Regions from separate parts of the Shewanella morhuae genome, predicted to be linked through region 2. Evidence: predicted binding sites of a transcription regulator. Region 2 holds the regulator's gene; each other region holds the start of a gene.
The links. Region 2 encodes sigma-54, which starts transcription at its own class of promoters, with help from an activator protein. Its sites were predicted from a motif close to GTTGGCACGNNNNTNGNNT; they were not measured.
Positions count from the first base shown of each region.

Region 1 (11,025 bases), 3.0 Mb from region 2:
TTAACCGGCAATACAGCGGCTAAGCTTACCAGCGCTCCCGATCCTACCAATCCTAAAAATAATCTGGTATCGATTACCTTTGGTCAGAGTCAATTTAATGTTGATATGGCAGCGGGTGGAAGTTTGGGTGCACTGCTTAACTATCGTGATACTCAACTGGAAGGCTCTCAAGCCTATATTGATGAGCTAGCCGTTATGCTTGCGACTGAGTTTAATACTATTCTGGCTGCCGGTACGGATTTAAATGGGGCTGCACCTACGCAAGATTTATTTACTTTTGATGCAAATAATCCTGGCGGAAGTTTATCTATAACGGCTGGGTTTACGCCTGACAAATTGGCCTTTGGTAAAGATGGTAGCCAAGGGGATAACACGAATCTTAAAGATTTAGTCCAACTGGCGAGTAAAGAACTTAATTTTACCAGCTTAGGTAGCAACACTAGCTTTTCTGAATCGTTTTCGAGCAAGGTAGGTCAATTAGGTTCAGCATCACGCCAAGCTATTTCTTTTGCTAAAACCAGTATTGATTTACAAAATGATGCGCAATCCCAATGGGCCAGTACCAGTGGCGTTAGCCCCGATGAAGAGGGGATTAACCTGATTATTTATCAGCAGTCATATATGGCAAATGCCAAAGTGATTTCTACTGCGGATCAGCTGTTTCAAGTTATGCTAAGTAGCTTTTAAGGATTTTATTTATGCGCGTTACCATGCAAAATTTATATACCAATAATTTAAACAGCTTACAAAATACTACCTATGATGTGGCACGTTTGAATCAAATGATGTCAAAAGGAGTATCAATCCTAGCCCCATCAGATGACCCTATTGGTGTGGTTAGGGTGATGGATAATCAGCGAGATCTGGCGCTAGTTAATCAATATGTTAAAAATATTGATGCGTTGAGCACCAGCATGGGGCGCTCTGAAACTTATTTATCTAGCATGGTTGAGACTCAGCACCGGATGCGAGAAATCAGTATTGCAACCAATAGCTCAAATCTTTCTGCCGAGGATAGAAAAGCCTATGCCTCTGAAATGGAAGAGCTATTAAAGGGGCTGGTCGATAATATTAATGCCCAAGATGAATCGGGTAATTATCTATTTTCAGGAAATGCCGTTGATAAAGCACCGGTAGTTAAAGATGCTAGTGGCAAATATATTTACCAAGGTGACGCCAGTCAACGCAGTGTACAAACCTCTAGTTCTTCGTGGACGACGGCTAATGTGACTGCTGAAGCTGTGCTATTTTCCAATGCGAGCCAAGATATTTTAAATCAAGCGATGGATTATATTGCCGTATTAAAAGATCCTAGTTTATCACCTACTGACGACGCTTTTAGTACTGCGGCTATGGCAATACAAGCGACTTTGAACGAGACCTTAGACAGTATCGGTGCAGCTATCACGGATTTTGGTGGTAAACAAAATAACCTGTCATTAGTAAAAAGCTCCCATGAAGAAATGATACTTTTTAGTAAGCAAGTGATTGGTGAAACGCAGGAGTTGGATTATGCCGCGGCGACTGCTGAGTTTAATGTCAAGTTAACCGCCTTAAAGATCACCCAGCAAACATTTGTACAGATTAGCCAGCTGTCCCTTTTTAATCATATGTAAGTCATCTAGGTAGCAGTAAAATGATTAAAGGGATTGGAGAGTCACTCACTCAATTACGTCAAAGCCAAACCGTCACATCACATTATGTGGCGCCACTTGCTGCTTCACCCCGTGGCGACGCAAAAGCGCGGCCCATCCCAAAACATAGATTAGAAACCTATGGGCGCTGGGCTAAAGTGACGCAAGAACAGCACAATATCAGTGCCTCACAAGTCGTATTAAAGAGTTTACTCAGCGCGAAAGAGTTGCTGAGTTTGTTGCATCGACAGCTGCAAAGCTGCCTGTTTAATAAAACGGCTACGCCAACAGAAGCGATTGAACAGGCGGAGCAATATCGACAACAGCTACTGCAAATTCAACCGACTTACCAAGGTAAACTATTATTAGACCATCATTTTAACTTGGTTTCAGTGTCGCAACCAGCTACCACGCATCAGTTCAGATTTAGGCGGGTTGATTTAACTGCCAGTAAAAACCGCGATGAACATATCACCCTCTATGGAGCTAGAAAAACACTGCATTTATACTTACCTGCTAATCATGACCGCTTAGCCCTACAGCAGATTATTGAGCCAGTTTTAGCGCAGTTAGAGATAAGTATTGATCACTCCATTAGCCAAGAAACGGTATTCAGTGTGACAGCAGAGCGCTGGTTAGCACTTAATAAAGGCATATTAATGGTGGGTGAAGGGCAACGCTTGCCCGCAGGTGAGCCGCGAAATATTCATCTAGAAGAAATCTTTAGCTGGCAAGATCCGCGCGAGTGGCGCTTTACTGATATTGATATGTTAAAAGTGACGCTGGCTAAAATAGCCAAAGTGGCTAAAAAAATTGCACTGCAAATCGAAGCTATTCAAGCCTCGCATCGATTGTTGCTCGCAAAGGCTAAGCAATTAAATACAGTCAGTCTGCCAAAAGAAGATTTGCAGTATTTGCATAAATTTATGCAACCCACGCCTTTTGCTTACCAAATGATTTCGCTACTAGCACAAAGCAATGCAAACCGTGAACAGGTAAGCGCCCTGTTGGTGTAACCCATAATATATTCCAAAAACTAACAACTAGGATTTCAGTAATTGATGATTCTTGTCGCCTTAAGTAATTATTCCTGAACTCAGGTTTAATAAACTAAGTCATTATTTTGGAGAACGTTATATGTTAGGTGTTCACACGAATTACGCGTCAATCGTTGCACAAGGTGCCGTTAACAAGAGTAACAACCTACTGACTAACGCTATGGAGCGTTTATCTACTGGTCTACGTATTAACAGTGCATCTGATGATGCTGCAGGCTTGCAAATTGCGAACCGCATGAATGCAAACGTTAAAGGCATGGAAACTGCCTCACGCAATATTTCTGATGCGACTTCTATGTTACAAACGGCAGATGGCGCATTAGAAGAGTTAACTACTATTGCAAATCGTCAAAAAGAATTGGCTACGCAAGCATCAAACGGTGTTAACTCAGCTGATGATTTAAAAGCACTGAATGATGAGTTTGTTCAACTGAACGCAGAAATTACCCGTATCGTCGACAATACAACTTATGCGGGTAATAACTTATTTACTAAGCTAGAGGCTGGTGTTACTTTCCAAATAGGTGCTGGTTCTGGTGAGAAATTACTCGTTACAACAAATGCTATCGATGATGCTGCGCTGGCTGCTGGTGATTTAACTACTGGCGCGAATGCTGCTATTGCACTTGTTGATACATTCTTGGCTGCAGTAGGTACTGAACGTTCAACTCTAGGTGCAAATATTAACCGTCTAGGTCATACCGCATCTAACCTTGCTAGTGTGACTGAAAATACTAAAGCTGCTGCTGGTCGTATTATGGATGCTGACTTTGCCGTTGAGTCTGCCAATATGACACGTAACCAATTATTAGTTCAAGCGGGGACTACAGTGCTGTCTTCTGCTAACCAAAATACTGGCTTAGTAATGGGTCTGCTGCGTTAATTAAACTTAATATTACTGTTTAGTTTATGCCGTTTATTCAATAAAAAACGAGTATTTGATGAATGCCAGTGGACTTAGTTTACTGGCATTTTTTTATGTTTTTTAATCTTGTGTTTATGCTGTTGACTATGATTACCGGTTTTGATCAAATTAAAGTATATATTTTTTAAATATCGTTTCAGTTATTGATATCCACCGTCGCTTTAATTAATTATCCCTGTAGTCAGGCATTATCAATCTTACCCTTATTTTTTGGAGAACGTTATATGTTAGGTGTTCACACAAACTACGCGTCAATCGTTGCACAAGGTGCCGTTAACAAAAGCAATAACCTACTGACTAACGCTATGGAGCGCTTGTCTACTGGTCTGCGCATTAACAGTGCATCTGATGATGCGGCTGGCTTGCAAATTGCTAACCGCATGAATGCAAACGTTAAAGGCATGGAAACGGCATCACGCAATATTTCTGATGCGACTTCTATGTTACAAACGGCAGATGGCGCATTAGAAGAGTTAACTACTATTGCAAATCGTCAAAAAGAATTGGCTACGCAAGCATCAAACGGTGTTAACTCATCAGCTGATTTGAAAGCGCTTAATGATGAGTTTACTCAGTTGAACGCAGAGATTACTCGTATCGTAGAAAATACAACTTATGCGGGTAATAAACTTTTTGACACAGGCGTACTAACTACTGGTACTGGTGTTAAATTCCAAATTGGCGCGGGAACAACAGAAACAATGGATGTTAAATTGGGCGCCATTGCTAAAACTGTTGCTGGAACTTTAACTGGTGGTACAGCTAATGCTGCCATTGCACTAGTAGATACTTTCCTAGCTGCTGTGGGTACTGAACGTTCAACTCTGGGTGCTAACATTAACCGTCTTGGCCATACTGCATCTAACCTTGCTAGCGTGACCGAAAACACTAAAGCCGCAGCTGGCCGTATTATGGATGCTGATTTTGCTGTTGAGTCTGCCAACATGACACGTAACCAATTACTGGTTCAAGCGGGTACGACAGTACTGTCTTCTGCTAACCAAAATACTGGTTTAGTCATGGGTCTGTTACGTTAATTAAAGCTCATGTTAGCAGTGGCCTTCACTAAGCTGATACCGCTTTATTAATGCCGCTCATTAAGCTAGCCAATATGAGTGTGAATGCCAGTGAGCTAAGCTGACTGGCATTTTTATTACATCGCTTTAAAAACACTTAAGCTCAGCAGCTCTACGTTGTGATTTAGCATTTCACAGTGGAAGGCAGGTTTCCGTTTAACAGCTTTCTACGGAAGCACATTGCTCACGCTAACCATGCCGCAGATTAAATGTTGTTTAAAAACAAGCAACTAATTTTGGCATGTGTTTTGCTTTTCAATTTATTGGAGGTAGTTATGATTTCAGGTATGAGTGCGGCACAATTTGCTCAGCAATTGGTTGGCGCAGACCGTGCGGGTAAAGATACGCTTTATAAAGGCAAACTAACGACCAGCAAAGCACAGCTAGATGCCTATACGTTGCTTGAAACCACCATGAAAAAGATGGCCACTAAGCTCAGTGAAATGGGCGGCGATGCGGCAAAAGGTAAAATGGCGACTGTGTCGGGTGATAATGCCACTGCCACAGTGAAATCTGATGCACCTAAAGGTAACTACGATTTAAGTGTGCAGAAATTGGCACAAGCGCATCAGCTGACTAAAACCTACGCCACTGAAAACGAAATGCTACCTGCAACTGGCGTCATTAGTATTCAAGTGGGCAGTGACCCAGCAAAGCATTTGGAAATTGATTTAGCAACGATTAATGGTGGCGCGGCTATTTCAGTGTCGCAGCTACGCGATGTTATCAATAAGCAAGCGGGTGATACTGGCGTACAAGCGTCATTGGTGCGCACCGGTAATCAAATCGAATTTATGCTGTCGTCAAAGGAATCTGGCGTAGCGAATAAGCTGCAAGTGCAGTTTGATGGTGCCGATTGGGGCATGACAGAACGCCGCGCTGCGCAAGATGCAGAGTTAACGTTAAACGGTATTAGTATTACCAGCAGTAGCAACTACCTAGAAAACGTAGTTGATGGCGTGAGTCTTGAATTAGTCAAAGTACATGCAGCTGGCGAAAGCAGTATGATTAAAGTGACTGAAGATTTTGAAGCCAATAAGAAAGCGGTTAAAGATTTTGTTGATTCTTTTAACTCTTTAATGACACAAATCAATCAATTGACTCGCTCTGTAGGCGTGAGCACCTCCGGCAGTGACACCGCGGATAAAGATAAAGACGATAAAACACCTGCAGTCAGTCAAGCGCAGATTGGTGTGTTGAAAGGTGATACCTCGATTCGTTTATTACAGACTAAGTTGCGTGATTCAGTATTTGCCAGTGCACCAAACGGCATGCGTTTATCTGATATTGGTATTGAGATGGGCCGTGATGGCAAGCTTAAAATTGACGATGCGAAACTGACTGATAGTTTTAAAGCGGATCCCGAAAAAGTACAAGCTATGTTTACCGGTAAGGATAGTTATATCAGTAACATAGAAAAAACTTTAAAACCGTTTACACAGTTCAATGGCTATATTGATACCAAACAAGAAACCATAAACAAACAGATTAAAAGTGTGAATGACAGTATGGACCGTCACAATTATCAAATGACTCAGCGATATCAGATTTATTTGACACAATTTACGGCAATGGAAGCGACGATTAATCAATTTAGTGCTGCGAGCGGGTTATTTAACTAGGAAATTATTATCAATGTTAAACGAGTACGATCCATTTAATGCTTATAAACAAACGGCGTTAGATGCGCAAGTTGCAGCGGCAACGCCGCACGATATGGTGCGCATGTTACTTGAAGGCTTATTGGAAGAGCTAGAACGCGCCGCTGGCCATATGGAACATCAACGCTATGAAGCCAAAGGTATGAGTATTCATAAGTGCCTTAACATAGTGCATGGCTTGGATTCGATGCTCGACCTTGAAAATGGTGGTGAAGTGGCGCTGAGTTTACATCGCCTTTATGACTTTTGTAGCCGACAACTGGTGAGCGCCAGTGTTGAAAATAGTGCTGAAGCTTTGGTACCCGTAACTCAGGTGATGACTAATGTCAGAGAAGGATGGACAAATCTCAATTAAACAGTGGGCGCGTTTTGGTACTGCTTTGCGCCAATACGCAGATACTCAAGATTGGGATAATGTCCGAAAAGTGAATGTCGCGATAGTTAAAGCGCTGCAACAAGCAGGCAAAACTAACGATACTGAGCAGCAATCTGCCCGGGACGCATTAAAGTGTATTCATGCTCAAGTGCTACAAGAGTTGATATTAGCTCGTGATGAATTAGCGACAGAGATGAGCCGTTTTAAGGAACAACAAGCAGGCTTAGCAGCCTATCAATTAACGCAAGTGAGTGGAGCTTTGGATGATCGCTGATCTTCTTTCAACTCGTCCAGTGGGGGCAAATACCCACTCGACAGCTAAAGTAACAAGTGCAGTTGATCAGGATAAATCTGCGTCATTTACCTCTGTCGCACTCGCCGTTGATTCGGCTTCGACTCAAAAACCTTTAGAGGAATCACAGTGTAGCCCAACGGCTGAACACTGTATTTTTGATAGTGCTGGCGACAACGACACCCTTCTAAACCAATCGGTTACAGCTGATATGTTAGGTGGTATATCTTTTGCCACAGCATCGCAAAGCCTGCCGTTGTCGTTATTGAATAGCGCCGTTATGGGTGCTGATAGTATGAACCTTGATGTGGAAAATAGCTTAACTACGATCAGTGGCTTGGCTACCGCAAGCAGCTTAACTGCAACAAGTCACTCCACAGGAACGTTGCCTTTGACGGCTGCCGCTATTACTGCAACTGAAACGGTTAATTTAGTGCCTACGGCACAAAATTTTACGTCTTTTATGTTGCCTACAAGCACTGAGACCCAAAGAGAAGCCTTGGGTGTAGGATTTGCTTTAGGGCAAACATCAGCGATGACTTCATCGACAATGCTAGCGGGAGAAATTCCTCAGACTACTAGCATTAATACCGCGTCATCAAAAACCAGTAGTACATTTTCACCCGACTTTATGTTGGCTTCTTTTAATGACGATGCACCGCTGCTTAAATCAGATCCCTCGTTATTCCAACGTGTCTTCTCCGAATTTAGAGGACATGAAGTGAAGGATATTAATGCCATGGGATTATCCCAAACTGCGGCGCCGCAAGCAGCAAGCGCAACGCAATGGGGGCCGGTATCGTTAACGCCTGCAGCTCCCTTGGCACAGCAAACGCAGGAGATTTTAACGCCCTTAAAAGAACACCTTCGTTTTCAAGTCGATCAGCATATTAAACGGGCTGAATTAAGACTAGATCCGCCCGAGTTAGGGAAGATAGAGCTTAATATTCGCCTAGAGGGCGACCGTTTACAGGTACAAATGCATGCGGTAAACCCAGCCATTCGTGATGCTTTACTCAACGGATTAGAACGCCTTAGAGTTGATTTAGCGATGGATCATGGCGGCCAAATAGACGTTGATGTTGGCCAAGGGGATGCACAACAACAGCAGCAGGAAACTGCGCTATTTCCCTCATCAATTGCAGCAGAAACTACAGCTGAACAAGTAGTCGATACAGCACATAGAGAGAAATCTCAATTAGATTTGTTGGCTTAACGCCGGAGTCGTTTCATGGCAATTGCAAAATCTCAGTTAGTAAAAATTATCGTTGCTGTACTGGTACTGATTAGTTCTACCGCGGGCGCCTTTTGGGTTGGCAATAATAGTGCTGATTGGAAGTTAACAGAAATGTTCACTTCTGAGCCGGAAGTCGAGCCTGTACCTGTGGCCAAATATTATCCACTGGAAAAGTTTGTTATCTCGATCCCTGGGGATAAATATCCGCATTACATGCTGCTCGAAATGTCATTAAAAAGCCATAATCCCAATATGCAAACGGTTTTAGTTGAATCAGATGCATTGCTGCGTAACACCATGATGAAAATGTTTTCACGTAAAACATTTATAGAGTTAAATAGCCTCGACCAACTCGATAGTCTGCAAGCTGAGGCATTGATATTAATGATAAAAGTGCTATCAGATAATCAGTTACCATCGGATATCGACGAAGTACTCTTCACCCGTATGGTCATTCAGTAACTATCATGACGACAGCTGGCCAACTGGCATACCAACAAGCCTCTGACTATCCAGTCGATGAACGCCAATCTGAGCAACAGATTATTCGGCAATATTTACCATTGATTAAACGTGTCGTATCGCAAATGCGCAGTCATTGTGGCGTTATGTTAGCGCTTGAGGATATGGAGCAAATTGGCATGATGGCCTTGCTCGAATCGTCTCGCCGTTATCCTGGTGAGCTGGATAATGGCTTTATTTCTTTTGCAGGGCAGCGTATTCGCGGCGCGATATTGGATGAGCTCAGACGCCAAGATTGGCGTCCAAGGCCTGTAAGGCAACAAGCCCACGAGCTCAATGATGTTGTTAGACGTTTGAGTCGAGAAATGGGCCGTGAACCGAGTGACGCTGAGGTTGCTAGTGCGTTAGGGCTGGGCGCCGAAGAATATCGAGAACGGTTATATTCAACACAATCTGAGTCGATGAAAAGTTTAGACGAGCTGTTGTTAGGTGGCGAGCAGCCCGTAGATAGAAGTAATGATGTTGAACAATTACTCATCAAAAAAACCCTGATGAAAGTTATTTCGAAATTAAATGAAAGAGAACAGCTAATTCTGTCGCTTTACTATCATCATGAACTGAATTTAAAAGAGATTGCGATGGCATTGGGATTAACAGAAACGCGTATTTGCCAATTGCATAAATCAGCTATTTCACAGTTAAAAACAATATTGCAGCGCTAAAGTTTAAAAGTGAGAAGATCGTAATGAGTAAACTAGTTGGGCTGTTAATTATTTTAGCATCTGTATTTGGTGGATATATGTGGGCTGGCGGTGCTTTAGCGGCACTATGGCAGCCTGCTGAAATTTTAATTATTTCTGGTGCAGGGGTTGGAGCATTAATTATTGCTAACCCACAATCCGTTTTGAAAGAAATGTTTGAGCAACTGAAAGAGTTATTTCAGAAAGGCAAGGAAGATCCTGAATTCTATCCCCAACTATTTCCTTTAATGGGAATGTTAATGTCGCAGATCCAATCACAGGGCCTAAAAGTACTTGATGAACATTTAGAGAATCCGACACAGAGCTCTATTTTTCTCATGTATCCAGCAATGCTTGAACAACCACATGTCTTACAATTTTTAATTGATAATTTGCGAGTGCAATCTATAGGTAAAATATCCCCCCATGATTTAGAACACATATTAGAAGAAGAAATTCATCGAATTGAAGAAGACCGATTACGGCCATCTGAAGCGTTCAGTAAAGTGGGCGAAGCTATGCCAGGTTTTGGTATTTTAGCTGCAGTACTCGGTATTATTATCACTATGTCTAATATAGACGGTCCAATTACTATGATTGGCGTTAAAGTTGCCGCAGCATTAGTGGGAACATTTATTGGTATTTTTGCCTGTTATTGTTTTTTTGACCCAATGTCAAAGGCGTTAGAGCATCTGGTTGACCGTAAGTCGGCACAGCTACGCTGTATCGCAGCAATATTGGTGACCTTTTCAAAAGGAAAGCCCCCAATGATGGCGATTGATGCAGGGCGAAAACAAATACAAAGTGAAAATAGACCTTCATTTATCGAATTAGAACGTTGGATGGAAGGACCAAAAAGCTGATGCTCCAAAAAAATGAGCCAGTTATTATTAAGCGGCGTAAACGAGGTAAGCGTAATCATGGCCATGGTGGGGCGTGGAAAGTTGCTTTTGCTGACTTTACCCTCGCGATGATGGCATTGTTTATGGTGCTGTGGATTATGCAGATTGCTGACCAAAAAGAACGCACCATGATAGTGCAATATTTGCGTGGCGATATGAATCCTTCTGGACCCATAAATCCATTTGAGTTAAGTCAATCATCTTCGATGATTGACTTTGAGACTAATGCATCTCTTGCTCCTCCCATTATTCCCTCTCAACCGACATTTCGAGGTGGGGAGTCTGAGGGGCAAGAAGAAGGGACATTAATCCCAGGGCAGTTCGATACTCAAGCTCAATTAACAGCATTAGCCCGAGAGTTAGATAGGGTCGTGCAGAGCTCAAGTATGGCCGATAATATCGCTGTAACGATTGTCCCACAAGGGATCCGTATTTTGATTCATGATAATGTGAACCAGTTTATGTTTACGCGTGGCAGTGCAAAAATGCAGCCTTATTTCGAAGACTTACTGTTATCTTTGGGACCCATTTTAAAGCGTATTACTAATAGTATGGTTATTACTGGGCATACTGATTCAACGCCTTATGCGGGAGATTTATTTACCAATTGGGAGTTATCAAGTGAAAGGGCTTTATTAGCGCGTAGAATGCTTGAACGCGGC
Region 1 is NZ_PYSG01000002.1:3,167,149-3,178,173, reverse strand. Features, by position in the region: gene flgK (flagellar hook-associated protein FlgK) at 1-687, shown strand, start outside; gene flgL (flagellar hook-associated protein FlgL) at 699-1,616, shown strand; gene C9I43_RS14405 (hypothetical protein) at 1,637-2,650, shown strand; gene C9I43_RS14400 (flagellin N-terminal helical domain-containing protein) at 2,772-3,575, shown strand; gene C9I43_RS14395 (flagellin N-terminal helical domain-containing protein) at 3,842-4,654, shown strand; gene fliD (flagellar filament capping protein FliD) at 4,969-6,315, shown strand; gene fliS (flagellar export chaperone FliS) at 6,329-6,709, shown strand; gene C9I43_RS14380 (hypothetical protein) at 6,678-7,004, shown strand; gene C9I43_RS14375 (flagellar hook-length control protein FliK) at 6,994-8,238, shown strand; gene C9I43_RS14370 (flagellar basal body-associated FliL family protein) at 8,254-8,721, shown strand; gene C9I43_RS14365 (RNA polymerase sigma factor FliA) at 8,727-9,443, shown strand; gene motA (flagellar motor stator protein MotA) at 9,467-10,324, shown strand; gene C9I43_RS14355 (flagellar motor protein MotB) at 10,324-11,025, shown strand, end outside.
Region 1: the regulator sigma-54 is predicted to act here: its motif matches at 4,929-4,947, upstream of fliD (flagellar filament capping protein FliD).

Region 2 (11,025 bases):
TTTTCTAACCTTCATTAGGTGTATCTGTTTGGACGACAAGGTCGGACTAAAAGGGCACCATTATTATTTTTATGAGTACTTCTTTAAAATCGTTAGCGTTATCAGCATGGCGATATTTTGTTTCGTCCGACCTAATCTATCTGGTACTCACTTAAGCCGCGGCATTAGTGTTATGTGAGGGTTTAACTTATTGAATGCGACTCATCATTGAGGCATGTATTCTTTGTCGATGTATTTATTTCTACTCTACATCCCATTGGCTCAGGCCTATATGGCATAAATCAATCCATTTGTAATGACATAGCGCAATAATCTTGTTGACTGTGTTCATGTCTGCTCCTGGTTGACTCTCTATTCGATAGCATACGCTGCTCTTATCGGCCGATTTCATGTGAATGAGTCCGGTTAAAAAGTGCTTTATTTTCTAAAAAACTAATAAAGCCAATCTCATACTCACTTAATAGTATGTAAGATCCATGCCAATATATATATTTCACATTAATCATTTAAAATCAATTGTTTAAATTGTTTGTGATGATGCTGTTAATCTTTGCAGATAACCACAAGGGTGCAAGATGCACTCTTTTGGTGCCACTGTATTAATATGATTTAGAAAGATAAAAGTTTGATGAAGCAAGAAGTCTGTACTTTTGCTGACTAAGTAGATGATTAACAGAATTGAATGTCGATAAAAGATGGCCTTAGTCACAATTGCTTATATACTGCCAGCCTTATGGCAATCCATTCGATTATTGAGTTATTGAATGGAAGTGATATTTCTAGCTTTTTTTGAGCAGGATTCACAGTTATCAATCATATATAGAGGTTTTTTAATGATGAAGTGTTTTCAGGCAACGCAATTTAAGCCGTCCTTGTTAGCCATAGTGGTAATGACTACCACATTAGTTGCATCGGGTTGTACCACAATTAATCCCTATTCAAATGAAGAACAAACAGCCAAAGCAACCACGGGATCATTAATTGGTGCCGTTGCAGGCGCCGCTATTGGCGTTGCCTCTTCGAGTAAGAGCGACCGCGGCAAAGGCGCATTAATTGGCGCCGCATCTGGCGCTGCTGTAGGCGGCGGTATTGGTTATTACATGGACGTGCAAGAAACTAAATTGCGCCAACAATTGGCCTCAACGGGTGTGAGTGTGACTCGCAGTGGCGATAACATTATTTTGAACATGCCTAATGAAGTGACGTTCGGTGTTGATCAAACTGAATTAAGTGATGGAGCCAAACGAGTGCTCAACTCGGTAGCGTTAGTGGCAAAAGAATACAGTAAAACGCAACTGAACATATTAGGTTATACCGACAGCAGTGGTTCAGACTCTTATAATTTACGCTTATCACAAGTGCGTGCGAGTGAAGTCGGTAACTATCTGATGAGTAAAGGCGTTGCCTCTGCACGTGTTAAATCTCAAGGTATGGGCGAATCCAGCCCGATTGCATCGAATGCAAATGCGAACGGCCGTGCGCAAAACCGCCGCGTAGAGATCGTATTAACTCCAACGGGTTAATTGTCTGGTTTAGCCACGAGATTAATGATAGAAAAAGTCGCCTGAGGGCGACTTTTTTGTACACATTAACTTAGATTCGGTCACCTCCATTGGGGCAACGGCGATGCAAATTGCTTGGCGATGCGCATATTGCAGTAAGACGTTTTAGCCTGTTACAACATGTTATTTAAGTGATTAACACCACAATCACATTACCGTTATCAGCTAAATGACAAGTAGCTTTATTCGTTATGGTTTCCAGCCGCTAAGCAAATGGTTTTATTGTGTTCGCTTAAATGTTAGCGCGTTAGTGCATCAAGTAGATTGTTGCTAAACCAAGGAAGGCAAATAAGCCTACAATATCGGTTACTGTGGCTAATACCATACCGCCAGCAAGTGCAGGATCGATTTTAAGTCGTTTTAATATCAATGGAATACTTGCGCCAGCAAGCCCCGCAATCGTCATATTAATTAGCATAGCGCCACCAATGAGCCCAGCGAGTGGGATATCATCTTTCCACACAAATACCGCGATAAAAACTAAGATTGACCACATTAATCCATTAAGAAATCCAATCGATAATTCTTTACCGATAAGCCAGCGTGCGTTGCTCTGGCCTATATGACCTAATGCAATACCACGGATCACTAGCGCTAAAGTTTGGTTTCCTGCAACGCCCCCCATGCTCGGGACTATTGTCATTAATACCGCTATAGTGGCAAATTGCTCAATAGTGCCTTCAAACATATTGCTGACAGACGAGGCGAGCAAGGCGGCGAATAAATTAATAGAGAGCCAGAGTGAGCGACGTAAGGTGCTTTTAAGCACTGGGCCAAAAGTATCCTCATCATCATCCATACCTGCCATACCCATCATCGAGTGTTCTGCATCCTCACGGATAACATCGACCACATCATCAATAGTGATACGTCCAAGCAGCTTGCCATCATTATCGACGACAGGGGCGGACACCCAGTCATTACGTTCGAATTTTTTTGCCACCTCACTGTCGGACATACTAACCGGAATGCTCTCAATATCAGGATCCATAATATTGCGGATCGTTGTATTTGGCGCGCAGGTGAGTAAATCGGCAAGCCTAACGCCACCAAGTACTTTATCTTTTTTATCGACGACATAAAGTGTGTCTGTAGTGTCGGGTAGGTTGCCCCGCTGACGAAGATAACGTAGTACTACATCAATATTCACATCGGGTCTTAGCGTCACTGTATCTGTATTCATTAAGCTGCCTGCGGTCTCATCGGGATAAGATAAGGCCTGCTCTACCCGTTGACGGTTTTGTTCCGTCATCGACTGCAACACTTGTTTATAAACGGCGTCGGGTAGACTACGTAAAACATAGGCGAGATCGTCGGTATCCATACTTGCGGTTGCTTTGGCTACTCGCTCAGGGCTCATGCCACGGATTAATGGATCCTTTAGCTCCTCGCTCAATTCATCGAGTATGTCACCTATGTGTTCTTGGTCGATCAATTGCCATAACACTTGTCTGGCATCGGGCGGTGATGATTCCAAAATCAGCGCAATATCAGAGGCGGCCATTTTCTGAAGCATATTACGCACGTGCACAAACATACCGCTGCTAAGTGCTTGGTTTAGCTGGTCAAGACTATGTCCGGGATGATCGTTTTCTGGATTTTCTACGGGCATTTGTCCTCCATTGTGCGGCAACTTGGATTGAGTGTGTAACAGCTTGAGCTTGGCTTAACGAAGACTTGTCCGTGCAGAGAATAGCTATTTCTGCGTGGATTAAGGCGCAATAAGAGTTGGCTTAAGTTATGGCACAGCGGTAATAATCGCTAGTGTAATAGCCCTTGGCTCATGCCGTCGAGCGACAAATATGATGCCGTGTCTAAAATTCAGTCTATAAGATTCACTAGAGGGTAATTAAGATAAAGTAAGACTAACAGGCTTCGTCAAACTTAGCGTCGATTAAGGCACAAATTGCGTCTAGAGCGGGCTCTGCATCGGGGCCTTCAGCGATAATGTTAATGGTTTTACCCATACCAGTCTCCAGCATCAATAAACCAAGTACGCTGGCGGCCGATGCCTGTTTATTACCTTGTATCAAAGTAATCACTGCATCAAAATCAGATGCCAGTACCACCAATTTAGTGGCGGCACGGGCATGTAATCCGAGTTTATTGCAGATGGTTATCTGACGTTCAAGCTTTGGCATTATCAAGTTCTCGATGGCGCGCATAAACCTGATGCTTGCTATTCCTAAAGCGTTTAGCTAATTGCTCAGCAACGAAAACGGAGCGGTGCTGACCGCCAGTACAACCAATGGCGACGGTTAAGTAACTGCGGTTGTTACGCTCAAGGTGTGGTAGCCACGTTTCGAGTAGATTTTCGATTTGCCAGATGAGCTTATTCACCAGTGGTTGACGATTTAAGAATTCAGCCACGGGTTCATCTAAGCCTGTGAGTGGGCGCAGCGCTAACTCCCAATGAGGGTTGGGTAAGAAGCGTACATCGAACATAAAGTCCGCCTCTGCTGGCATGCCGTGCTTAAATCCAAAAGATTCAAAGTTAATCACTAATTCTTTATCAACACTGCCTAGCAGGATTTGTCTCACTTGGTCACTCAAATCATAAATATTCAAATTTGAGGTATCTATGTAGTGATCGACCAATTTTGACATAGGCTCGAGCAGCTTGCCTTCCTGTTTTATTGCTTCTTGCAATGAAACTTGACTCTTAGATAAAGGATGGAGGCGACGGGTTTCGCTGTAACGCTTAAGCAAAATTTTATCGCTAGAATTAAGGAAGAAACTCGTCAACTCAATGCCAGCAGGCAGACTTTCGAGCTGTTGAGTTAATACTTTATCTTGCTCAGGCATGTTACGCACATCGACACTGATAGCGACGAGCTCGTTATTACCTTTCAGTTGGTCAAGTAAAGCCCCAATCAGTGGTAGCGGAAGGTTATCGACGCAATAATAGCCGAGATCTTCGAGTACCCTAAGGGCAACGGATTTACCTGAGCCTGAGCGACCTGACACTATAACCAGTTTCATCCTGTGATTACCTGATAGAGTTCTGTTTCATCATGTGTCTTACGCAATTGTTTCAATATTTGCTTGTCACTCAGTTTTTCGGCCATGCAAGACAAGGTGCTTAAATGCTGCTGACATTGGTCAGCAGGCACCAGTAATGCAAATAAAATATCAACCGGTTGCTTATCAATAGCATCGAATGCTATTGGCTCTTCGCACTTAATTAGTACGGCAATGGGTTGATCTATATCGGCTAATCGACCATGTGGAATGGCGATACCGTTACCTATACCTGTGCTCCCCACTTTTTCGCGCGCCACTAGGCTTTCGAATATCTCTTGAGATGAGAGGGTCGGGTACTGGGCAGCAACTAGGTCGCTGATGAGTTCCAGTACTTTTTTCTTACTGCCCGGAGTGGCGCAGGTAGTGCACTCCGGCCGCAGTATGCTACAAAGTTCCATTATTAGTGTTTTGTTAACTTCTCTTTGTGTTTAATAACCTGACGATCAAGCTTATCTATCAGGGCGTCTATAGCTGCATACATATCAGTATGCTCGGCAGTGGCAAATACTTCACCACCGATGAGGTTTATCCTCGCTTCAGCAATTTGTTGTATTTTCTCAACATTGAGCACAACGTGCACATTATTGATCTGTTCGAAATGGCGTTCAAGTTTTGAAAACTTTTCTTCTACATATGCGCGTAACGATTCGGTAATTTCAATGTGGTGCCCAACTAGGTGTATGTGCATAGAAACGTCCTCCGATATTCACTGTAGGTTATAAGCTCTTACGTTGATTAGAAGGAGGAATAAGCATAGCTTCTCGGTATTTCGCAATAGTTCTGCGTGCTACATTTATTCCCTGCTCCGCCAGAAGTTGTGCCATCTTACTGTCACTTAATGGTTTTTTCTGATTTTCTGCTGCAACCAGTTTTTTAATAAAGGCTCTAATTGCCGTTGATGAACACTCACCACCATCATCTGTACTGACATGGCTAGAGAAGAAGTATTTTAGTTCAAAAAGCCCTTTTGGAGTATGCATGTACTTTTGGGTTGTTACCCGCGAAATGGTTGACTCATGCATTTCTACTGCTTCGGCAATATCATTAAGCACCATAGGCTTCATTGCTTCTTCACCATACTCAAAGAAGCCTTGCTGGTATTGGACGATACAGTTAGCGACTTTGAGCAAAGTATCATTACGACTTTCTAAACTCTTAATAAACCACTTTGCCTCTTGCAGGTGCCCACGAATAAATTGGCTGTCGGCTTGGTTTGCAGAACTGCGCGCCATAGCTGCATAGTGTTGATTTACATTTATTTTTGGCATGTTGTCAGGATTGAGTTCAACCACCCAACGGCCATTTTTCTTCGACACTGATACATCGGGTATAACGTATTCGTCCTCGTTGGGAGTAATTAATAAACCCGGGCGAGGATTAAGGGTTTGGATGAGTGCTATACCATCTCTTAACTCATCTTCTTTGAGCTTAGTTTTACGCATCAACAGTCTAAAGTCACGTGCAGCAATGAGATCTAAATGATCTTTAATCAGCATGCGGGCGTTACTTAGATGGGGCGTATCGGGTGCAAAGTGGGATAATTGGATTAATAGGCACTCGCTTAAATCTCTGGCGGCGACACCTATCGGGTCAAAATGTTGAATACGCTTAAGTACGGCTTCGACTTCATCAAGTTCAACCTCTGGATTACCTATGGCCTCTAGAATTTCTTCAGTGCTTTGGGTCAGGTAACCTTGGTCATTTATCGCTTCGATAATCGCGGTAGCAATGGCTAAATCAGTTTCCGAAAAGGGGGTGAGATTTTTTTGCCATTCTAAATGCTCATATAAACCTTCGCTGGTCTCTCCTTGAAAGGGCATATCGTCTTCGCGACTCCCACCTGGGCCTGAATTAGGTGAGGCGGTAAACACTTCATCCCAAGTCGTATCCATGGGGAGATCGTCCGGCATGGATTCTTGAGTCAAAGATTCTGCGGTATCGACAGTGGAGTTATCTTTTTCTGGTGGCAGAGCAACAGATTCACTGAAATCGGTATCCGATAAGGCTTGGTTTACAGGGTCTTTAGTTGCGTCGAATTGATCCTCTTCCAGCTCGAGAAGGGGATTAGAATCTAAGGCTTGCTGGATCTCTTGCTGCAGTTCTAATGACGATAGTTGCAACAGACGAATTGCCTGCTGTAACTGTGGCGTCATGGTTAACTGTTGACCCAGTTTGAGCTGGAGTGACGCTTTCATGTTACCGCAGATCCCTAAGTTATTATTATTAGATGGGGTCGCTTATTCCCCTCTTTAGTCGAGCCGTATGCCAGTATAATTTACGGCCATCGACTCCCTTTGGTTAACTATAGCCTGAATTGTTCACCTAAGTACACAGCCCTAACCTGCTGATTGTCTAAGATCTCTGCTGGTGTTCCTTCTGCAATCAGGTTTCCGTGACTAACAATGTAGGCATGTTCACACACATCTAATGTCTCGCGCACATTGTGGTCGGTAATTAGCACACCAAGGCCACGGCTTTTAAGTTGCTCAATGATTTTTTTGATGTCGATAACTGAAATCGGATCAACCCCAGCGAAAGGCTCATCAAGTAAAATAAACTTAGGATTAGCCGCTAGCGCACGCGCAATTTCAACACGACGACGCTCACCACCTGACAACGACATACCTTGGCTGTCACGTATGTGGGTGATATGAAACTCTTCCAGCAGATGTTCTAATTCTTGATCTCTTTGTTCTTTTGTTAGCTCTTTGCGAGTTTGCAGCACGGCCATAATGTTGTCATGTACGCTCAGCTTACGAAAGATACTGGCTTCTTGTGGTAAGTAACCAATGCCTTTGCGGGCACGCAGGTGCATCGGATCGGCGGTTAAATCATCGTCATCGATAAAAATGTGGCCTTTATCGCTCTTTACCAATCCGACAACCATGTAAAATGTGGTGGTTTTCCCCGCCCCGTTTGGGCCGAGTAGACCAACGACTTGACCGGTTTTTACCGTCAAACTGACATCTTTAACGACTTGGCGGTTCTTATAACTTTTCGCTAAATTTTGTGCTCTTAGAGTGATCTGGGTCATTTAGAACCCTGCTTTTTGACAGGTTTATCGGTTGAGGTGCCGGGCTTTATATCATCTTGATAACTTTCAGGCTGAATAATCGTAATCACGCGATCATCACCACTACCAGTACTTTCGGCAATTAATTTTTGCTGAATGATGTCGTAGCGGATTAAATTCCCTCGGACTTGGCTACCCGCTTGATCTAATGAAGCTAATCCTTTGAGGGTGAGGGTACGGCTTGCCATGTTATAACTAATCTCTTTCGCACTTGCAGATGCTGGGCGACCATCGTCTAGGACTTGAGTATAAGTGGCAGGATTACCCGTGGCGACTAAGGTTTTACTGCTTTCACCTTCAGCAGAAAATGCACGTAGTTGATCCGCAATAATTTTGATAGAGCCTTGAGTGACTTCAACCGGACCAAAAAAGATAACTTGGTTATTCTTAATATCTGCCGTTTGGCTTACGGCTTTAATCTTTACTTCCTGTTTTAAATCATCCACTTTCGCGAAGGCACTCATGCTCATTATAAGAATGAGGCTGGCAAGTAATACGTTATTTTGCTTCATATGTTCCTACTACCTGACTGGTCAATCGCACTTCTTGTGCATTAAGGTCGGCAAAAAGGCCTTGGCCTTGAATATTAAAATCTTTTCCTGTGACATAAATGGTGCGGTCAGAGGTCATTATCATTGTATTGAGATCGAGTTCCAGATAACTGGTGGACAAGGTTTGAATCGGTTCTTCTGAGCTAATAGCATCAATAATGACATTATTCTGTAATACCACCTTGCCAGTTTCTTTATCAAGTTTGCCTTCATCAGCCTTGAGTTGCCATTGTGCTTTACCTTGGTCGGGGTACACAAGATAAACAGGTTGAGTGAACAAGGTTTGATTAGTGGAATCATAATGTTCCATATGTTTCGCAGTAACACGACTGTTGACAAGTCCTTGTTCATTAAACTCGACACTGCGCAGGTCTTCCACGATGTAATCTGGGGTATTTTGATCTTTTACTTTATTATCTGCATCATTATTGTGCTTGTTTTGCACTTGCCAATACAGCGCCAGCGCAGTACCGAAAAATGCAATAATCGCAAGCGTCACACGGCTCATATACTCATTCCATGGGCCGAGGTGAACTTATTTTGACTCAGCAGTAATAGGTCTGTGAGTTCACGCAATGCCCCGTGGCCACCATTAAGGGTGGTAACAAAGTGAGCATGCTGACGGACATAAGGATGACCATCGGCAACGCTAACCGCTAAACCAACCACGTTCATTACTGGTAGGTCGACCATATCGTCACCGATATAAGCCACCTCATCAGGGGTAACGCCATAAAGCGTGAGTAATTCCTCATAGGGTGCAAATTTATTGTCTATACCTTGGTAAATATGTGTCACGCCGAGCGCTGCCATACGGTTCTCAACGATTTTGGATTGGCGCCCTGTGATGACCGCAAGATGAAAACCGCTAGTGAGCAGCGAGCGCACACCATAACCGTCGCGGGTGTGAAATGCTTTTAGCTCTTCACCGTTATTACTCAAGTAAATACGCCCATCAGAAAACACGCCATCGACGTCACAAATCAACAGTTTAATCTTTTGCGCGCGTTGCCACACATCATCACTGATGGGGCCGTAAAATCCTTGCTGTGGCATTAAATGACTCCTGCTTTAACCATGTCTAGCATGTTAAGTGCACCAATGGGATGGCGGTCTTTATCTATTACAATCAAACCGTTAATATTTTTAGAATCCATTATTTGCAGTGCTTTAGCCGCCAATATGTTATCCATAATGGTAACGCAGTTACGGGTCATTACATCGGCAATGGGTGTTGTTCGTAGATTCACTTCAGCATCAATGACTCGGCGTAAATCGCCATCGGTAAAGATACCGACAAGCTTACGTTCATCATCGATAATCGCTGTCATACCTAAACCTTTTTTGGAAATTTCGTACAGGGCTTCGGTGATACAGATATCATGGTTGACCAGCGGTAGGTCATCACCGCTGTGCATTACATCGTTGACCTTTAACAGTAATTTACGGCCAAGTGCGCCGCCAGGGTGAGACATTGCAAAGTCATCACGGGTAAAACCTTTGGCCTGTAACAGTGCTATCGCGATGGCATCACCCATGACCAAGGTTGCCGTGGTGCTTGACGTGGGAGCAAGTCCAAGTGGGCAAGCCTCTTCAGGTACCCCAATACATAAATGGACTTTTGATAAGCGCGCCATATTGGACTCTGGCTTACTCGTTATGGCAATCACAGGCACGCCCATACGTTGGATAACGGGCATTAAGGTGAGGATTTCGCTCGATTCACCTGAATTTGAAAGGGCTAAAATAATATCATTATCCGCTAACACGCCAAGGTCGCCATGGCTGGCTTCACCCGGGTGCACAAAAAATGCCGGCGTACCTGTGCTGGCAAGGGTGGCTGAAATCTTATTACCGATATGGCCAGATTTGCCCATTCCCATCACAATGACTTTACCGGTACAGTTGAGAATTAACTCGCAAGCCTCTGCAAATTCAACTGAATCTACATACTGATAAAGATTGTCTAGGGCTGACTTTTCAATGTCGATAACTTTGCAGCCCCATTGGCGCAGTTGTGATTTGTCTACCATGTCTATCTCTCTTTTTGCATTGTCTTTGTCGCCCCAGTTATGGGATTGGAGTAGCACAATTTGGTACGCGATAAAGATGATATTTAATCGGCGTTCTGCCAAGTATCTTTTATTTTCAGCCAATTTCGCGACTGTTTTATGGCGATGCTTTATCTAAAACCGTAAAACAATCGCGGCAGGCTAGGACGATTGAGTTAGTTCGTCAAGTTCAGCGATAGTAGTTATTCATGTAGAACAAGCAGTATCGCGATAGACCATCTTGAGCAATATCATCGTCTTTGTGGTTTATTTCAATGGATTTATTCTGTCTCGTGGTGGGTATTATCCCGCAGAATATTTCTAAATTTGTACTTAAGTCTCAGCTTATCCATATTTTAAAGTGGATAAGGATCGAGCTAAGTGCAAACGAAATAACCAATAAAACCTATTCTGCAACTAGATTTAAAACATTAAGTAACATTTAACTGGTGCAGAGTGAAAACTTATGGCGCATTTTCGCTGTAAATGAGTCAAATTGAAAGTATCGCAGGCCGATAGTGTCGATTCGGTTGTAGGTTAAAGCGCAATTACGTACAATTTGCGGCTCTTTGTTGGGACGGTCTTGCAAGATTGGGATTGCCTCTTTGCAAATGTTGGGATCAAGCATGACTCAAGAACAAACATCGTTGGTTGAGATCCGTAACTTGGGGTTTAGCCGCGGTCAGCGCGCAATATTTAAAGATATTAGCCTGTCCATTCCACGGGGCAAGGTGACGGCGATTATGGGCCCCAGTGGTATAGGC
Region 2 is NZ_PYSG01000002.1:146,829-157,853, forward strand. Features, by position in the region: gene C9I43_RS01160 (YiaD family glycine zipper/OmpA-like lipoprotein) at 837-1,523, shown strand; gene mgtE (magnesium transporter) at 1,810-3,174, opposite strand; gene C9I43_RS01170 (HPr family phosphocarrier protein) at 3,428-3,703, opposite strand; gene rapZ (RNase adapter RapZ) at 3,690-4,544, opposite strand; gene ptsN (PTS IIA-like nitrogen regulatory protein PtsN) at 4,541-4,984, opposite strand; gene hpf (ribosome hibernation promoting factor) at 4,987-5,274, opposite strand; gene C9I43_RS01190 (RNA polymerase factor sigma-54) at 5,303-6,781, opposite strand; gene lptB (LPS export ABC transporter ATP-binding protein) at 6,889-7,620, opposite strand; gene lptA (lipopolysaccharide transport periplasmic protein LptA) at 7,617-8,171, opposite strand; gene lptC (LPS export ABC transporter periplasmic protein LptC) at 8,158-8,718, opposite strand; gene kdsC (3-deoxy-manno-octulosonate-8-phosphatase KdsC) at 8,715-9,266, opposite strand; gene C9I43_RS01215 (KpsF/GutQ family sugar-phosphate isomerase) at 9,266-10,243, opposite strand; gene mlaF (phospholipid ABC transporter ATP-binding protein MlaF) at 10,888-11,025, shown strand, end outside.

Region 3 (11,025 bases), on a different contig from region 2:
GGCCAGCGTAAAGGCCAGTTACCATCATCGACATAGATATCTCCCTGTATCAAAAAACAGACTATAGCCCGAGCGGTAACAATTCAGTAATTTATTTATATTTTCGCTAAAAGGCATTAACCTTTTAACGAAAATATCGGTTAATATGCGCGCGTCATTCCCGACAATTTTTTATACAGTGAATACCCCGATTGGATAACGACGAGTTTATCGAAAAACGCAGATTTATCATCAAGCTAGGCAAGGCTTTACATAAATTTGGCACCCCCGCCTATCGGCTAGAAACCCATTTACAAACCGTCGCCCGCACCTTAGGTATCGAAGGCTATTTTTTGATTTCGCCCACATCGATGACTTTTGTATTGCAACACGATACCGATCAAGAATATAACCACGCGGCTCGAGTCAAACCCGGCGAGCTCGATCTCGGCTCACTCGCCCGTACCGACGAATTAGTTGATGAATTGACGTCAGGCAAACGCACCTTAGCAGAAGCCTTAGATCGCCTCGAAGAAATTGCCAATAAGCCTAATCCCTATGGCCCAGTATTAACTTGTTTTTCTTTTGGTACGGCAGCCGCAGCCTTTGCCATGTTGATGGGCACTGGCTGGAACGATGTGTTTTGGTCAGGACTGTTAGGTTTGTTGGTTTATGGCTTGGTATACCGCGCCGAACGTTCAGCGCGCATGGCCGAGGTGCTCGAACCCTTTGCGACTATTCTTTGTGCCGTTGCCGCCTGTGGTATAGCGCGAATCGATCCCAATATTAATATCCCAGTGGTGATCCTCTCCTCCATCATTATTTTTATTCCCGGTTTAGCATTAACCCTAGGTTTAGCCGAACTCGCCGCCCGAGATTTAATTTCAGGAACGGCACGCATCATGGATGCGACTATGCAATTGTTTAAGTTGTACTTTGGTGCAGTACTCGGCATGGCAATGGGTATCGCCGCATTTGGTGAAGCAATTCATATCGAGCCAGAAGGCTTGCCACGTTGGGCTATTTGGTCAGCGGTGCCCATTTTATCTATGGCATTAGTGTTTATCTTCAAGGCACGTATGCAAGATTCGCCTTGGGGCGTATTAGCGGGAATTGTTGCGTTTTTCTCTGCCATGCTGGGTGGACATTATTTTGGTGATTCGGTGGGGATTTTTTTTGGCGCTTTAGCCGTAGGGATATACTCCAACCTTTTTGCCCGCTGGATGAAAGCGCCCGCCTCCATTGCATTGCTGCAAGGCATCGTCATCTTAGTGCCTGGCAGTAAAACCTATATCGGACTCAATGCGTTGATTTCTGGTGAGACTATGCTCAATCAATCACACATTGGATCGCAAATTTTCCTAATTTTTATGTCACTGATTGCGGGGCTTATCTTTGCTAATGTCGCCGTACCACCTAGACGAACCTTGTAACAAAGTTTGAATATAGCGGCAGCGTACTACCCTGCAACATTCTTAAGCTAACATTAAGTAAAATAAGAAACTTATTTTACTATTTCCTTGACGAGCTGCCACTTTCCGTGTGTTATTAAATTGTAAATTGCAGAGTAAAATTATTTTTACTGCAGTCGCCAATTTCATCGGAGTGGCCTTTTATGCAGAAATTCGTCCAGTATGCATGCATTCTACCTTACTGCATTAGCAGCTGTCTCAATGTAGCCCTAGCAGAAGCCATTAAGTCTGAACCAAAAATTCCAGAAACTAAAAAAATCAGCAAAATAGTCGTGGTTAATAACCCCATTTTTGATGAATCCGCTCCCGATGCTTTTTTTATCCACCGCTGGGCTAACGCCTTACATATTAATACTAAAGAATATGTGGTCCTCGATAATCTGACGTTTAACGAAACTGATAGTATCAGCCAAAAAGATCTCGACGAATCCCAACGGCTTCTACGTGCAGTTCCCTACATTCGCGATGCTAAAATTTATGTTGCCGAAAAAGATCCCGAAGCCGATACCGATCCGGCAGTTGAATCTGTTGTCGTCGAAACTTGGGATAACTGGTCCTTACTCCCGACTGCAAGTTTAAGTAGTTCAGGCGGTGATACTCGTTATTCTTTTGGCGTCAAAGAAGATAACTTATTTGGAACAGGTATCCGCACCCGCCTCAAATACCAATCTAATGAATCACGTAACGGCTATGCCTTTGCCTTTGAAGCCCCACTCAGCATTATCAAGCACGGTATCCTTGCAGCCGAATTTTATGATAATAGTGACGGCCAAGCCAAACACGTTTATGTCAGTAAGCCATTCTATTCACTTAATACTAATACCATGTATTCAGCAGAGTTTTTAGATGAGAACCGTATCGATACGCTGAAGCAAAATGGTGAGGATGTGAACGAATTCGAGCACACCATTGATTATCTAAATCTACAATATGGCTGGTTAATTAATAAAAATAGTGAACATCTGTCCCGCATTATTACTGGCGTGACACAAGATAAACATGAGTTCGCCAACACTGAACTCTATCCTGCATCCATGCTCCCCCAAGATAGGGACTTTATGTATCCTTGGGTCGGCTACGAGTTTATTCAAGACGATTTCTATGTACTCAATAACGTGCATCTCATTACTAATAATGAAGACTTTAACCTAGGTTGGCACCACTACGTACAACTCGGCCTAGAAACCAATGACGTTGACAACAATAGCCCCCTTGGCTATCACTTTAAGTGGCAAAGTACTGGTGGTTATAAGTTTGATGATCAGCTATGGCTATTAGAAATGGGCGGTACAAGTACCATCGCCACCAGCCAAAAAGACACTTACACAGTGGATATTCAAGCTGAATATTTCTATCAAATTCATCCTAAGTGGACGGCTTACGGTAAAGCTTGGGCTAGCCTTTCACAAAATACTTATCTGGATCTCACCAAAGGACTAGGAGATGAAACTGGCATACGCGGTTATCCTAATGAATATCAACAAGGGGATAATCAATGGTTGCTCACCGCTGAGATACGCAACTACCCCAATATTAATTTATACCAACTGGCTGAAATCGGCTGGGCAGTATTTACCGATTTGGGCCAAGCCTCTGGTGGTCAACTCGCCGATAATAACGAGGTCAGCGGCCCACTGGGTAGTATAGGCATTGGTGCACGGATTTATTCTTCACGGTCTAGCTATGGCAACGTTGCACATATTGATTTCTCAGTCCCTTACACTGGAGGGGAGGCAACCAATAGCTGGGAATGGCGATTCTTAGTAAAGCAGAGTTTTTAAGTATTAACGCGCCCAGCCTTAATCAGGCCGACAAAAACTGTCTGATTAACAGCTAAAGCATTAACTTTAAAGCATTAAATTAACTGTAAATAAAAGCGCTGCATTAGCACACTATGCCAGAGGCACGACCGATTCACTTAAATTAATAAAGCAAAACATTGCTGACATTTTTCACGATAAATGATGATCGCAGACGAGATATTGAAACTGACCCAATTTATAAGCATGCCTTAAGCAAAAAATTGAACATATTGTCGTCATGTCTTAGTTACAGTACAAAGTACAACCACTATTGATGACGTCCTTCACTTATCATTCGATAGGTAAAAATTACCCAAAATAGGTAACTTCTACAGTAGCAGGGCAACATCCCTCAAGGAACAACCAAGCTAAGTAACTGTTATTAAACACTTATATAATATGGCACATCGATTGCTATTATTAAAATCAAGTACAGTATGTTGCTGTATTTTTAAGTGTTTTCCAAGGAGGCTCCTATGGCCAGCTCAAAAAGTACAACAAATGACGCTAACACCACTGCCACTGTAGATTCACTCGTTACCGCACCCGTTACAGCAAAAGCCACTGAAGCAACGCACCATGCCGTTGATGCTGTAGCAGTAAAAGCCGCCTCCGCTGAAGATGCATTGCGGAAAACAGCCGCGAGCTCACAAGAAACTCTTGCTCATAAGCAAGAAGAAATCAAACAACAGCTACACGATTCATACAGTAAAACACGTGAGTTTGCCGTACAAAACCCACTCGCTACTGCAGGGATCGCATTTGCAGCAGGTGCGCTGTTAACAGCTTTATTACGTCGTCGCTAAGATTACATTATGCATAGCCGTGAAAGCTCTACCGCTCCTGCGCAAAAACCAACCCAACCTATTTATACGGGTCCGGGGCAGGCTGCACCTACGCAGTCGCCCCAAAATAGCACGGTAGAGCAAGCCATAGAGCAACTATCATTGATAGCTGCGCTAGGTCATTCAGTAAAGCAAAACTATATTAATCAGTTAATGCTGGTTGAGAAAATAGCTAGCGCAGAGTGGCAACTTAGCGGCCGCAGCCTTATCATCGCTGCGGCATTAGTAGTTTGCTTTGGTGCTGGCATAATCCTATTTTGGGGCAGCATATTGTTAGTGCTAGGTTATTTGCTATTTCAGCTAAGCAACTCAGTATTAATCACCGCGTCTACTTTAGTGATATTGCAATTTATTCTATTATTCTGGTGCTGGCGCAGCCTTAGCTATGTGCTTTCACAAGTCGGCTTTTCAAATACTTGGCAGCAGCTACGCCTTTTGTTCTTTACCACACCACAAGAACAGGAAACTCAACATGCTCATTCAACGCTTACTGAAAAAGCAGCAGGTAACACTCGCTGAGCTAACAGAGCAAAGCCGGCTGCAAAATGAACAGCTACAGGCAAATAGCCAACGACTGACGCACCATATTCGTACTTTTATGGGGTCAACGCCTGGTTTAGTGATGAGTTTTGGTCTTGGTTGCTTGTTTCAGCTGCGCCATAACAGCACCGTCAAGTTAGTACGTAGCCTGTTTGGTTTGCGGTGGATAACCAAACTCTAAACATCTAACAAAAAGTATCTCAAAAATATGTGAATACGGTTCTAGAGAAGGCTTTTTGAAGTATCGCTGTATTAAAATAGGTATACAGCACCAGTCGCATAATTGTGACGATAGGTATAATAGGCTGGAATGATCCCGCTAAGATATTGAGTGATATGAATTGTTATTTAAGTAATAAAAAGCCCGTTTGTCTTTTAAAGACAAACGGGCTTTTTATTGAATGAGGTGAGTTGGCCGATAAGCCGGGTCCTGTCTTGGACAGTCATTCATCTAGGCCTGCAATCGCTCACAGGCTCAAGCGACCTACCCGGTTCCAACGCGAGCCACGCCATACGGAACCCTATTTGGTCTTGCTCCGGGTGGAGTTTACCTTGCTACGAACTATTGCTAGCCGCACGGTGCGCTCTTACCGCACCCTTTCACCCTTACCGACCTGATAAATCAGGCAGGCGGTCTACTCTCTGTTGCACTTGTCGTCGGTTCACACCGCCCAGGCGTTACCTGGCACCCCGCTCTTTGGAGCCCGGACTTTCCTCCCCGTTCTATTGAACGCGGCGACTGTCTGGCCAACTCGGCGCGGATTATAGCCTAAGCCACCCTGATGCACCACAGATAATCCGTTCATGGTAGTTTTAGCGCTTATAAATCAGACTCTAGGCCATATTTATACAGAGCATTCTTTTTAAGTCCATGAATTTGCGCGGCAATTGCAGCGGCTTTCTTGAGCGGCAATTCTTCGCACAAGAGTTTAAGCGTATTAATAGCTACCGTAGGGATGCCTTCGTCATCACTCACATGGTGACCATGCACCATCAGCACGATTTCTCCCTTCTGCTGGTTAGGATCTGTGCTCACTTTAGCGAGCACTTCTGACACTGGGCCAGATAAAAAGGTTTCAAAGGTTTTAGTCACTTCACGCGCCATCACCACATGGCGATCGCTGCCCAGCACTTCAACCATAGTCGTTAAGCTATGCTCTATGCGATGTGGTGACTCGTAAAAAATCAACGTGCGTGGATCTTCTTTTAATGCCAATAACTTATCAGCACGGGCTTTTTCTTTTGATGGCAGAAAACCTTCAAAGGTGAAACGATCTGATGGTAAACCAGATGCACTCAGAGCTGTAATTGCCGCACAAGGGCCAGGTAAAGGGATCACATTAAAGCCTGATTGACGCACATGGGAGACTAAATGGTATCCAGGATCGGAAATCAACGGCGTACCCGCATCTGAAATTAGGGCGATCGATAACCCAGCGGCAAGCTGATCCACTATCCACTGCGCGCGCGCGCGCTCATTGTGATCATGCAGTGCCGTAGTTTTTGTGGTAATACCGAAATGACTCAATAACTTACCGCTGTGGCGAGTATCTTCACAAGCGATCAATGAAACCCGATTCAGCACCTCTATTGCCCGTGAGCTCATATCGCCCAAATTACCTATGGGAGTAGGAACTATGTAGAGTGCGACGCTTTGGTCCATATATACCTCTGTAATGACATGCCAAGACTTTCGTCAAGCGCGAGAGAAGGTTAAACTAGAGGCCGCATCTTACCAGAGTGAAGCCCAGTGTTAAAAAGCCTGAATACAACTAAGTTCGTTTCCGTGGCCATTTTATCGGTAATCTTGGCGGGTTGTGGTGTTTCATCGCCCAATTCCACTGGAACGACCACAACGGTTGCGACCTCATTAGCAGCTGCACCCTTGGCGGCAAATGTCTATTTAGCTCAAGCAGCTAATAGCAAGGAGGCGCAGCAACGCGATACCAACTTGCTGCTGGCGGCTCATGCCTATATAAATGCCAATGACTACGCCGCAGCGCAGAAACTGCTTAAATCAATACAGCCAAGCTTGACTCAAAGTCCAACACTACTGGCCGAACATAAATACTTAACGGCGCGTGTGCTTGAACACACATCTACCTATAGTGATGCTCTTAAAATCTTAAATTATCCAAGCAATTGGAGTCTACCAAGCTGGCAGATGACGGCCTATCACCAGTTTAAAGCGCATTTATATCAATTAAATAAACAACCAATTGAACAAGTGCGTGAGTTGAGTTTACTGGCGACTTACTTACCCCCTGCCCAAGCTAGCGAAGTGAACAATACTATTTGGCTAGTGCTGCAGCCGATGCACGAACAAACACTAAAAGCTTTTACCCAAGAGGCTAAAAATCCGGTATTTACCGGTTGGTTACAACTGGCTTATATCGCTAAGCATTACGCCGTTGACCCCTCTCAATTAGTGCGCTACTTAGGCGAATGGCAAAAGCAAAACCCTTATCACCCTGCTGCAGCCAAATTACCTGCCGATTTAGACCGAGCTTTAAATGCGAAGCCGTTTACACCGAAAAACATTGCTGTGCTATTACCACTGACTGGTTCAAGAGCTAACGCCGCTAATGCGATTCGCCAAGGCATACTCGCCAGTTATATGGCGAAGCAAAACGATCACGTCGCTGTTAACTTTTTTGATACCGCCGACGATGCCGCCAGAGCTTATCAACAAGCCGTTGCTGCAGGTGCCGAGTTTATTATTGGCCCATTACTACCAACTGAAATTGAACAACTGCAAGTGATGAATGCGACGAACGCTGCCACCATTAATGCAGCGGCCAACGCCGCTAATACTACCAATCCAGAAAAAATAGCCAATACCGTGGCTATCGCGCCGCCGGTGCCACAATTATTTTTAAATCAAGTGGATAAGTTTACCCCAGATCCAACGAAGTTTTACTTTGCACTATCACCCGCACAAGAGGCGGCCGATGCGGCGGAGCATTTATATCAAGATGGCGTAACAAAGCCATTACTACTCGCCAGTAATGATGCACTGGGCAAGCGTATGGCCGAGAGCTTTATTCAAGCGTGGAAAAAGAAAAGCGACAACGCGGTCGAAGTCTATTACTACGATGGCGGCGACCAAATGAAAACCACAGTGCAAGATGCCCTCGGTGTGCGTGAGAGCCAAGCCCGCATTGCCCGCATTAAAGAACTGGTGGGTAGCTCTGTACAAGCAGACTTCCGCTCGCGCCAAGATATCGATGCCATTTATATGATTTCGACGCCGCAAGATCTTACCTTATTAAAGGCATTTATTGACGTTAATTTCAGTGTGTTCACTCAGCCTGTACCGCTATACACATCAAGCCGCAGTCGAGTTGAGAACGAAAGTACCCAAACAGCACAAGATTTAAATAATTTAACCTTAAGTGATGCGCCGTGGTTGATGCAGAACGGCGAAGAAAACCTGATGGTCAAAACCTTATTCCCTAGCTGGAATAACAACCAGAAGCGTTTGTTTGTAATGGGTTATGATGCAATGGACTTGATTGGCCGTTTGGCACAAATGCGATCCTTTACAGGTTACCAATACAATGGCCGTAGTGGCGCATTATCGGTGAGCCCTGATGGCATAGTTAACCGTCAATTAAGCTGGGGACGTTACCAAAGAGGCAGTTTTCGTCAGTTATGACACTCGGACAGCAGGCAGAAGCACACGCCCAACATTACCTTGAACAACAAGGTTTAACGTTTGTCGAACGCAATGTCCGCTATCCGTTTGGCGAAATTGATCTCATCATGCGCCATAAAAGCCATTGGGTATTTGTCGAAGTGAAGTATCGCTCGGCAAATCTATATGGCGGTGCATTACAAGCATTAAGTCGTGCACAAATGACCCGAATTCGTAAGGCTGCCAGCCATTATTTACAACTTAATCGGCTCGATGTGCCCTGCCGTTTTGATGTCATAGCGATAGAGACCGAGCAAATTCATTGGCTGATTGATGCTTTTTAAACAGCAAAAGTCAGAAAGTGATAATACAAATTATTTTTAACGTCTGTGCCTCAACTCCCGCGCGGAAATATGGCATGATAGCAATACTTTATCCCGAAAGGATTTATCCATGTTAGAACGCATTAAAGACAGCTTTACTGAATCTATCCAGACAAAAATCGATGCAGCCGAAGCACTGCCAGAATCTATCGCCAAAGCGGCAGAGATGATGGTGCACTGTCTTTTGGGTGGCCATAAAATTCTTGCCTGTGGTAACGGCGGCAGTGCTGGAGATGCACAGCACTTTTCTGCTGAGCTACTCAATCGCTACGAGATTGAGCGTCCACCCTTACCGGCTATCGCCCTGTCTACCGACACATCGACCATTACAGCCATCGCCAACGACTATAGCTATGATGAGATTTTCTCAAAACAAATCTTAGCCTTAGGTCAACCTGGTGACATTCTGCTGGCAATTTCTACCAGCGGTAACTCAGGTAACATAATTAAAGCCATGGAAGCCGCATTAAGCCGCGACATGACGATTGTTGCGCTAACGGGTAAAGATGGTGGCGCGATGGCAGGCCTGATGAGCGTGGGTGATGTGGAAATACGTGTACCCTCAAACGTCACCGCACGTATTCAAGAAGTGCATTTATTGGTGATCCACTGCCTGTGTGACAATATTGACCGCACACTCTTCCCGCAGGACGAGCAGCAATGAGATACGCTGCCCCACTGTTAATAGTTTGCTTGCTGCTACAAGGCTGCGCCGGTGCTGTTATGGTGGGCGCAGTGAGTGGCGCTATGATGGCCAATGACGAACGCACCGTTAAGACTCAGATCGATGATACCAATACAGATTTTAGGATCACTAGTGCACTGCTAGAACAAGAAGATCTTAAAAAACAAACGAATATCACTGGTGTGTCAGTCAATGGCAATGTGCTTATGATAGGCCAAGCGCCCAACTCTACGTTAAGAGATAAAGCGATTAAGGTTGTACAAGATCTAAAGCTAGGCGGCAAGATCCATAATCAGATCCGTATCGGTAACCCGACTTCGTTCACCACACGCAGCAACGACACTTGGGTTACGACCAAAGTAAAAGGCCGCATGCTTAACGAAAAGGATTTAGATGTAACACGGATTAAAGTCATTACTGAAAACGGAGAAGTTTTCTTGCTCGGTGTTATCCATCGTTCGCAAGCAGACCTAGCCGTTGATATTGCCCGTAATACCGCTGGTGTACGTAAAGTGGTTAAAGTATTTGAATACACAGAGTGATTTAATAATTTGGTACTTTTAAACTTAAGCCTAAGTGCTGAGCTTGCTCACGTACTTAGGCTTAGTACGTTAGTCATGATTTTAGCGTAATGGTATCTGCCACTTTAGGTACCGAGGTTAATACTTTAGGCGTCGATTTTAGAAATAGTGAGCCTAGCCAAGGTAAAAATAACGAAGGCAATACAATTAAAGCCGCGCCGAGCCAACTTAAGTTATCCAACCACTCATCAAATAACAGCCAGCCTAAAAATACGATAAATAATAAACCCGTATATTCAGCAATAGCGATATCACTGGCCTGTGCCTTACGATAAGCCAGTACGCACAACCAATGGTATATGAGTAAAAAGACATTGCTCAATAAAGCCACGCCCACCAGCTCCCAACTTAAACCCGCAACGCCTTGAAATGCCACAATCACTATCGTTGCCGGAATACCCAGCAAGTTATATAGCATTAGTGTTAATACGGGATGCTCGGTATGAGGAACCTTTTTTAGGGCTAACTGGTTTACCGCAAAAGTAAAAGCAGAAAATAATACCGCAACGCCATACCAGTTCATTTCGCTCGGACGCAGGATAATCAAAATACCCGCAAAACCTAAGCCAGTACAGATAGTTTGAGCGGTGGTGATCCGCTCCCTCAGGAAAAAATACCCCATTAAGATGATCATTAAAGGTGCCGAGTAAAATAACGAACTCACGGTTGCTAGCGGCAAAGCCATTAAACCAATAATTAAAAAAAGCGCGCCAACTGAGCCGATGTTGGCACGCCAAAGGTGAACTGAAATATGTGTCGTCATCGGCCGCTGTGAATATAGCCATACTGGTAACAACATAAATACTGAGGAAATCTGTCTCACAAGGAGAAAAGTCGAAGCACTGGTATCGCTTGGTAACCACTTGATCGACACATCATAGAAGGCACTAAATAGATTACCCACTATCAATAAAATTAAACCGATCATGACTGGGCGCTGCATTATTTAACATCCATAAATCTCAATGGCCGCATAATAAAGCTCGCAAGACTTAAGCTAAAGTGATGCTTTCTCATGCTAGATGAATTAGATTCATACTAAAGCCTTTAGATATTGAAAATAATGAGAAAGCTACCACCACTGCGTGCACTACAAGTGTT
Region 3 is NZ_PYSG01000003.1:96,748-107,772, forward strand. Features, by position in the region: gene C9I43_RS14990 (MAPEG family protein) at 1-34, opposite strand, end outside; gene C9I43_RS14995 (threonine/serine exporter family protein) at 192-1,412, shown strand; gene C9I43_RS15000 (BamA/TamA family outer membrane protein) at 1,595-3,232, shown strand; gene C9I43_RS15005 (DUF883 domain-containing protein) at 3,730-4,059, shown strand; gene C9I43_RS15010 (hypothetical protein) at 4,069-4,617, shown strand; gene C9I43_RS15015 (hypothetical protein) at 4,571-4,819, shown strand; RNA gene rnpB (RNase P RNA component class A) at 5,042-5,393, opposite strand; gene rsmI (16S rRNA (cytidine(1402)-2'-O)-methyltransferase) at 5,459-6,301, opposite strand; gene C9I43_RS15030 (penicillin-binding protein activator) at 6,389-8,296, shown strand; gene C9I43_RS15035 (YraN family protein) at 8,293-8,619, shown strand; gene C9I43_RS15040 (phosphoheptose isomerase) at 8,729-9,322, shown strand; gene dolP (division/outer membrane stress-associated lipid-binding lipoprotein) at 9,319-9,885, shown strand; gene C9I43_RS15050 (DMT family transporter) at 9,959-10,867, opposite strand; gene C9I43_RS15055 (LysR substrate-binding domain-containing protein) at 10,988-11,025, shown strand, end outside.
Region 3: the regulator sigma-54 is predicted to act here: its motif matches at 3,652-3,670, upstream of C9I43_RS15005 (DUF883 domain-containing protein).